2 regions of the Paenibacillus sp. BR1-192 genome follow, and region 1 is predicted to be linked to the other one. Evidence: riboswitches for the same ligand, from Rfam matches in the RefSeq annotation. Region 1 holds a riboswitch; the other holds the start of a gene.

The links. Region 1 has a riboswitch for ZMP and ZTP ahead of rpiB (ribose 5-phosphate isomerase B). Riboswitches for the same ligand answer to the same signal wherever they lie in the genome.
Region 2: linked by a shared signal. The riboswitch ahead of purT (phosphoribosylglycinamide formyltransferase 2) and the one ahead of rpiB (ribose 5-phosphate isomerase B) in region 1 are both predicted to bind ZMP and ZTP.

What each region holds. Positions count from the first base shown of each region.
Region 1 covers NZ_CP120718.1:6,638,809-6,643,143, forward strand. Annotated here, with positions in the region: gene P0X86_RS30545 (serine hydroxymethyltransferase) at 1-679, opposite strand, end outside; gene P0X86_RS30550 (TIGR01440 family protein) at 770-1,354, opposite strand; gene rpiB (ribose 5-phosphate isomerase B) at 1,435-1,899, opposite strand; ZMP/ZTP riboswitch at 2,014-2,095, opposite strand; gene P0X86_RS30560 (low molecular weight protein arginine phosphatase) at 2,203-2,790, opposite strand; gene P0X86_RS30565 (manganese efflux pump MntP) at 2,845-3,408, opposite strand; gene P0X86_RS30570 (L-threonylcarbamoyladenylate synthase) at 3,478-4,335, opposite strand, start outside.
Region 2 covers NZ_CP120718.1:4,279,674-4,284,008, reverse strand. Annotated here, with positions in the region: gene dapA (4-hydroxy-tetrahydrodipicolinate synthase) at 1-505, opposite strand, end outside; gene P0X86_RS18950 (LysR family transcriptional regulator) at 617-1,492, shown strand; ZMP/ZTP riboswitch at 1,553-1,633, shown strand; gene purT (phosphoribosylglycinamide formyltransferase 2) at 1,717-2,877, shown strand; gene P0X86_RS18940 (MATE family efflux transporter) at 3,195-4,335, shown strand, end outside.

The sequences.
Region 1 (4,335 bases):
TGTGCGTCGTGGTGGTTACGAAATGGGCATGCGGAACCGGATTCGGGTGAAGACCCGCGGCAACAAGACCCGCAATATGAGCCATATCGACCATGAACAATGCGCCTACGTCGTTCGCGATGGCAGCAAGCTTCTCGAAATCAATGATGCGAGGATATGCACTTGCACCCGCCACGATCAGACGAGGACGGTGTTTGAAAGCCGCTTTGCGGACTTCGTCGTAATCGATAAGGAACGTGTCTTCCTGCACGCCGTACGCAACGAAATTGTACAGAAGGCCGGACGCGTTAACCGGGCTTCCGTGAGTCAAATGGCCGCCGTGGGCCAGGTTCATGCCGAGCACGGTATCTCCAGGCTTGAGCGCAGCCAAATACACCGCCATGTTCGCTTGGGCGCCGGAGTGCGGCTGAACGTTGGCATGCTCGGCACCGAACAATTCCTTCGCGCGGTCACGGGCGATATCCTCCACGATATCCACTCGCTCACAGCCGCCGTAATAACGCTTGCCAGGGTAGCCTTCCGCATATTTATTCGTCAGTACCGTCCCCATGGCTTCCATAACCGCTTCGCTGACGATGTTCTCGGAGGCAATCAGCTCAATGTTGCTGCGTTGACGCTTCAGTTCCAAATCCATCGCTTCCAATACAGCCGGGTCATTCTTCCGCAAATGTTCCATCATGTTCATATCCTCCCATAATCAATCGTTATTTTCTCTTGCCAAGTCAAGACTACAAGTTTACCTAATGACTAAAGCGGGCTCTCATTCGAATCAATCGCACAGCGTGGAATCATCCCGCTGCTCAAGCCGGTACACGGCACGTTCTCCGCCGATCAGCTTCGGCCGGGTGTAAGCCGCCGTTACGCGCGCATCGCCGACATAACGCTCGCTCGGCCTGAACGGAACCGCCACTCTTCGCAAATGCATGCCGATCAGCGTCTCGCCGATATCGACACCCGCATGGGCCTCAATGGATTCCGCAAGGCAGGGCTCCTTCATACTCCGATACGCCGCCGAGGCCATGGAGCCTCCCGCCCCCGGAATCGGTACAGCCGCCACTTCCGTCAGGCGCAGCTCTTCAAGCAGCCCCCGCTCCATGACTAGCGCCCGGTTCAAATGCTCACAGCATTGATAGGCTACAGCGAAGCTGAATTCCGCTTGAACCTCGGCAATGCCCTGAAGAAGCTGCTGCGCCGTTTCAAGAGCGCCGCCCGTGCCGATCCGGCGTCCGACCACTTCACTGGTGCTGGCTCCGATGACCAGCACCTTGCCCGGTCCTAAGGCTGCCGCTTCGGCCAGCTCGCGGACGATCCGCGCCGTCTGTTCGCTCAAGGAAACCTTGGGGATATCCGTCATGTCACAGTCCTCCCGATGATTTTTTTCACAGAAGATGCTTCATTCCATACGCAATAACCGCAGCAGCTTTACGCGTTGACCTATCGCGATTCGCTCTTCAGGTAACGCTCCTCGATGGCCTTGATCTTGTTCACGCGGCCGACATGGCGTTCGCCCTGGCTGAAATCCGTTGTCAGCCATGCGCTGACGATCTCGGCAGCAAGCCCGGGGCCGACGACGCGCTCGCCCAGCGCAATCACGTTGCTGTCATTATGCTCACGCGTGGCTTTGGCCGAAAATACATCATGCGTCAGCGCGCAACGGATGCCCGGCACCTTGTTGGCGGCAATGCTCATGCCGATTCCCGTTCCGCAGATCAGAATGCCCCGATCCGCTTCACCCGAGACCACCTTCTCGCACACCGGAAGCGCGTAATCGGGATAATCCACGGAATCGGAACAGCCGCAGCCAAGATCCTCCACCTCGTGTCCAAGACCCCGAATGACCTCCACGATCTCCTCTTTCAGACGAATGCCGGCATGATCGGTACCCAATGCAATTTTCATCTATGAAAAACCCCCTCGAATGTTCGCTTTTGCGTTTTAGCTTGTTTCATTATAACCCAAACTCCACGCAAAAGACGAAAAAAGAGCAGTCGGCGCACGTATTGTGCTCCAAATGCTCTTTGCCCAGGCGACCGGCCGTATATTCCGATGCTCCATCGTGGTTTCATCCACTTCGTCGCCAGTTACATCGGATTCATGTTTTTCACCTTCATCTTAAAGCAATACCCTGCGAAAGGCAAGCGGCTTTTTTAGCCAGATTGAGCCCGGATCCAGATTCACTCTTCGTTTCCGTGGAACCCGATCCTATTTATGCTGATCCGCTTCCAGCTTGTCCAGCAGGCGGAAGAGCGCCGTCCGAATCTCCGCCGCCGTCGCCTCGTATTCCTCCCGCGAGCCGCCGAAAGGATCGGAGATATCGAAGCTCGGAATGCGCTGGCGCAGCTCGATCAGACGCTCCCGGTCGCGGTCGCTGACATCGCGGCCCAGCGATCTGGCCAGCTCAAGCGTCGCGTACAGGCTGTCCTGCTCCCGCAGATCATCCAGCACCCGCCGGTCATCCTCCACAAACTCCTTCAGCGTGTGCATCTTGTCGGCCGCATGCGGGAACTGCCGAATCGCATACTGCTTATGCGACTGGGTCAGCGTCAGAATCAGGTCTGCCCATTCCACCAGATTCGCGGTCAGCGGCTTAGATACCAAACGATCTTGAATATCCTGGTCCCGCAGTATCGATTCCGCATGACGGGATACCGGCATGCCGTCCACGGCCGAGACGCCGGCGGATTGCGTTTCCAGGGGAATGCCCCGCTGTTTGGCGAGCTTGCGCAGCATCCCTTCCGCCATCGGGCTGCGGCAGGTATTCCCCGTGCAGACAAACAATATATTTTTCACGGTCCCGTACCTCCCGTTGTAGGTTGTTTTGGGATTATTGTAACAAATATTGCATCAAAAGATAAACATCACGCCAAAGATGATCAAAATCAGTCCGCCCAGCATCTCGCCGTACTCCCCCAGCTTGTTGCTCACCTGACGGCCGAGCAGCAGGCCGAGAATGGATAGCAAACCGCCCACGACACCGAAGGAGATCACGATCAGCAGCACATCATCCACGAACATCCCAAGCGAAACGCCTACCGAGAAGGAGTCGATGCTGACGCTGAGCGAAAACAGCAGCATGCCCAAGAACGCGGTAGGATGAATGCGCTGACCTTCCCCGCCCCGCCAAGCATTATACAGCATATGCCCGCCCAGCAGGAGGAGTAGCCCGCCTGCTGCAAACCCTGTGACGTGCCCCAGCAGCATGCCTACATAGCGGCCGGCAAACAAGCCTGCCAGCGGCATAAGCATGTGAAACATTGCGATCATGAAGCTGATGCCCAGCATATGGCCTAAGCGCATGCCGCCTCTCATTCCGACTCCGATGCCAAGCGAAAATGCGTCTAGCCCGAGTGCAACCGCCATCAGCAGAATCGCCGCAAGCTGTCCCGATTGGACAGACGCCTCCAACATCCCCATTCCCCCAAGTCCCATGGTCTTGTACACCATATGCGGACAAGGGGGAAATCATGCTAAAACCGTTCAATCGACCTCTTCATGGACGTGGACGATGTGATGTCCCGCGGCCTTCAGCAGCCGGTTCATGACGGCTGCGCCAAGCCCCTGCTCCGGGCACGCTTCGGCCAGGATGAAAGTCGCGCCTTCTTCATCGAAGCGGCGCAGGCCGGCGTACAGCCGGCGGGCCGCTTCCTCCGGCTCGGCCAGGCTGCCGAGCGAGACGGCAACGTCCGCGCGGTAGCGACCGATGTGCTCGTCGAACGACAGCACGCCGGTCACCTCCCCGCGCCGGGCCGCCGCCTCGAGCTCGGCCGCGATGCGTGCCGACACCGCGTCGGCACGCGGGCCCTGCACCACGCACATCGCACCCTTCGGTGCGTAGTGCGTGTACTTCATGCCCGGCGAGCGCGGCGCCGGGCTCTCCGCCTCCCCGGCAGCGCGCTGCAGCGCCGGGTCCTGGCGCACGCTTGCCGCCACCGCGGCAAGCTGCTCGAGCGTGACGCCGCCCGGGCGGAGCACCGTGACGGCACCGTCTTCGCCGACCTGCACCACCGTCGACTCGACGCCCACCCCGGCCGGGCCGCCGTCGAGCACGCCGTCGATCGCCCCCGCCAGATCCTCCAGCACATGGCTGGCCAGCGTCGGGCTTGGCCGGCCGGAGCGATTCGCGCTCGGTGCGGCAAGCGGACAACCGGCGGCGCTGATCAGAGCCAGCGCCACGGGGTGATCCGGCATCCGCACGGCAACCGTATCGAGCCCGGCCGTCACGCGAGGCGATACGGCGCCCGGTTTCACGGGCAGCACCAGCGACAGCGGTCCGGGCCAGAACGACGCCATCAGCGCCCGCTCCGTCTCGTTCACCTGCTGGACCAAGCCGTCAAG
Region 2 (4,335 bases), 2.4 Mb from region 1:
TGCTGTCCTTCATTCCGATGACACCGGGGATCTCCATGATTCTTCGAATGGCATCGACCGGTAAGGAAATTCCAGTGCGCGAAGGAACTTCGTACAATATAACCGGTATTCCCACCTCCGCGACTTTGCGGAAATGTTGTATAATGCCCTCAATCGAAGGGCGGCTGTAATACGGCGTGACCACCAATACCGCGTCTGCCCCGATATGTCCTGCCCATTCCGTCCGCTTCATGCTGGAGAACGTATCGTTGGTACCCGTACCAATAATGACCGGCAATAGCCGCCCGTCCAAACCTCTTCGCGTTTCCTCCACCACCTGAACCACTTCTTCCCAAGTTACCGTCGGCGCTTCTCCGGTCGTTCCGTTGATGACCAATCCTTGAATGTCATGGGATAACAAATTCTTCAAATAACGATGATAAGACGGAATATCCAATGCGTATTCATGTGAAAAGGGAGTGACCACCGGAACATAAATACCTCTCAATTCTTGCGGACTCAACATGATCTTTCCTCCATTTCATGAATTGTGGCTTTACTTTACCATAGGAAATGGAATCGGTGTTATCTATAATAATAGATAGCTATTATCAATATTATTGATAAGGAGAGAGCGATGGAACTGATCTATCTGCAAACCTTCAGGGAGGTTGCTGTCCGAAAGAGCTTTACTAAAGCCGCTGACGAATTAGGTTATGCACAATCCAGCGTTACCACCCAGATTCAGAAGCTGGAGAAGGAATACGGCGTCAAGCTGTTTGAACGGTATGGCAGAGGCCTGCGCCTGACGAAGTCAGGGGAGGAGCTGTTCAAGTATGCTGTCCAAATGCTGGATCTGTTCCAGCAGTCTAAGGAAAAGCTGACGAAACAAGGCGGGGGCAACTTATCGATTGGAACGATCGACTCGCTTGCCGCTTATTTTCTTCCAGCCGTCATTCATCGGCTGAGGCAGAAGCATGAGGATCTCGTCATCCGCTTGCAGCCTGATCGTGAAGATAGCATCGTCAGTAAGGTAAGAGAGGGTGAGTACGATCTCGGGCTTGTTCTGGAGAACAAACCGGAAGATACTTCATTGAATTGGATCTCGATCCGGGAAGAGCCCCTCCTTTTGATTGCCCATCCGGATCATCCGCTTCGTAGATTGCCCGTCATCAAGCTGGAGCATCTGGCTGATACCGAATGGATTATGACCGAGGATACATGCAATTACCGGATCATGCTGGAAAAAGTGCTGCGCGCCAGCGGAACTCCCGTCCGTATTGGTTTGGAATTGGGCAACCCCGAGGCAATCAAAAGATATATCATGTCCGGTACCGGCATCTCGCTATTGCCGAGAATGGTAGCAGAGGAGGAAATCAAGAGGGGAGAGCTGGCGATTCTTCCCTTTCAACACCCTGACATTCGACTGGACATCCAGATTGTCATTCATCCTAAGAAATGGCTGTCACACTCGCTTCAGGATATGATCGAAATGTTGAAGTCCAAATCTTAAAGACGCAGGCTGATATTGCATTTAACGAAAAGATTCAGTATCATTTATGTAACAATGTATAGGTTTATGTGTGACTGGCGTAGCATGGGGAACCATGAGGGAGCACATGGATGACAAAGGCCGTACGCCTGGGCAGAGGTAAGGGAGGTTTATTTCCCTTACCTCTTTATTATTTTCTTGGGCTTCTATCGTCTCTGAAACTATGAAAAGGGGATAAAACAACGATGTTCAAAACGAAAAAAATATTGCTGCTGGGATCTGGAGAACTAGGGAAAGAAGTCATAATTGAAGCACAACGATTGGGTGTCCACACCGTAGCCGTCGATCGTTATGCCGATGCTCCTGCCATGCATGTTGCCGATCACAGCCATGTGATCGATATGCTGGACGGCGAGAAGCTGCGCGCAATCATTGAGCTGGAAAAACCGGATCTGATCGTACCGGAGATTGAAGCGCTGGCTACTTCGGAGCTGGTGAAGCTGGAGGATGAGGGGTATCGGGTGATTCCTACCGCCCGAGCCGCAAAGCTTACGATGGACCGTGAAGGGATCCGCCGGTTGGCATCAGAGGAGTTGGGGCTGCCGACTGCGGACTATCGATTTGCCGATACTTATGAGGAATTCAAGCAGGCTGTCCTGGACATGGGTTTTCCGTGCGTGATCAAACCGCTGATGAGCTCCTCCGGCAAAGGCCAAAGCGTGTGCCGTTCGGAAGGGGATATCGAGTCCTGCTGGAACGTCGCCATGGAAGGCGGCCGCGTGCAGAACGGAAGAGTGATCATTGAGGAATTCATTACATTCCAGTCGGAGATCACGCTTCTGACCGTCCGCTCCGTCAATGGAACAAGCTTCTGTGCGCCGATCGGGCATATTCAGGAAAGCGGAGATTATATCGAATCGTGGCAGCCGCACGATATGTCTGAAGCGCAAATCGAGGAAGCTAAATATATTGCGCGGAAGATTACCGACGAGCTTGGCGGATACGGCTTGTTCGGCGTTGAATTATTTTTGGCCGAGGATAAGGTGTACTTCAGCGAGGTATCCCCGCGTCCGCATGATACTGGGCTGGTTACGCTGGTCACGCAAAATCTATCCGAATTTGCGCTTCATGTCCGTGCCATTCTCGGGTTTCCGATACCAGAGATCGAATTGATCACGCCGGGAGCCAGCCGCCCCCTGAAAGCCGGCCGAGAGCTGGAAGACTATACGATTACAGGCGCCGATCAAGCGCTGGCCGTTCCGAATACGCAGCTTCGCATGTTCGGCAAACCGGTAACCAAGGTCGGAAGACGAGTAGCAGTCGCGCTGTCAACCGCCGGCGATGTCGAAGAAGCGCGGTCACGTGCGAAGCTGGCCTTGGATAAGCTTGCCGTCGAAGAGGCATAAACATCGGAATTCCATAGGGATATCACATGTCATCATGTTGAAAAGGCCAACCGAAATGACCGGTTGGCCTTTTCAGTTATAGAGAAATCAGGGATCCAAATCGGGTACAGACTCTTCGAATGACGAGTACTTGCTTTTAGTTTTGATTTCGGGAATAAATAGGAGAAATTTATGTTCTTTCATGATAAGATACACAAGAATACAAACGACCCTCACCCATTATAATGTTTCCATTCGATGCGATAAGCGCTGCTTGAAGCATAATATTTCAAATAAATCTCTAGAGGAACGTTTATTGACGGCATAGGAGAATCTACATGAGAGACATGACGCAAGGAAGTCCGATCAAGCTGATTATCATGTTTACCATCCCGCTTTTGATCGGTAATATTTTTCAACAATTTTACAACATGGCGGACACCCTTATCGTGGGACGTACCATTGGCGTGAACGCACTTGCAGCCGTTGGCTCGACAGGCAGCATTTTGTTTTTTGTCATCGGCTTTGCCCAAGGCTTGACGGCTGGCTTGTCTATCATAACGGCACAGCGTTTTGGAGCTAAGGATATCGCAGGCGTCCGCAAAAGCGTGGGAACGAGTATATGGATCAGTCTGGTGTTCACGGTATTCCTCACCATCGTGAGCGTTATATTTACGAGACCCGTCCTCGTCATGATGAACACCCCTGCCGAAATTTTGGATGATGCGTATTCGTATCTGATCGTCATTAACTGGGGCGTCGGCGCGGCCGTTCTGTTTAATTTGCTGGCTAACCTGCTCCGCGCTCTCGGCGACAGCCGGACGCCGCTTCTCTTCCTGGTCGTTGCAAGCATTCTGAACATCGTGCTCGACCTCTTATTCATTCTCGTATTTAAGATGGGAGTCGCCGGAGCCGGACTTGCCACGGTTGTATCGCAGCTGTTCTCCTGCCTGCTCTGTCTGATCTACATTCATAAGAAGGTCCCGCTCCTTCAATTCAAGAATGCCGACTGGTCCATCGATTGGAAATTTATTCGCCAGCATATGTGGGTAGGTTTTCCGATGGGCTTCCAAGCCTCCATTATCGCCATCGGAGCCATTATTCTGCAGATCACGCTAAACGGTCTCGGGGCATCAGCCGTTGCGGCTTATACCGCTGCTCAGAAGATTGATATGCTCGCCACGCAGCCGATGAGTTCCTTCGGGATTACGATGGCGACTTTTGCCGCTCAGAACTTCGGAGCGAATCGCATAGACCGGATCAAACTGGGGGTTAAGCAGTGTATTTGGCTCTCGGGATCATTCAGCATCGCCGTGGGCCTGCTGGTTATATTCGCGGGTCCTGCCGCCGTCAGCCTTTTTGTGGGTCAAGGCCAAGAGGAATTGCTGTCTCTCAGCAGGCTGTATTTCTTATCGAACGGCAGCACCTATCTGCTTCTTTCGCTGCTCTTCATCTACCGCTTCACGCTTCAGGGGCTTG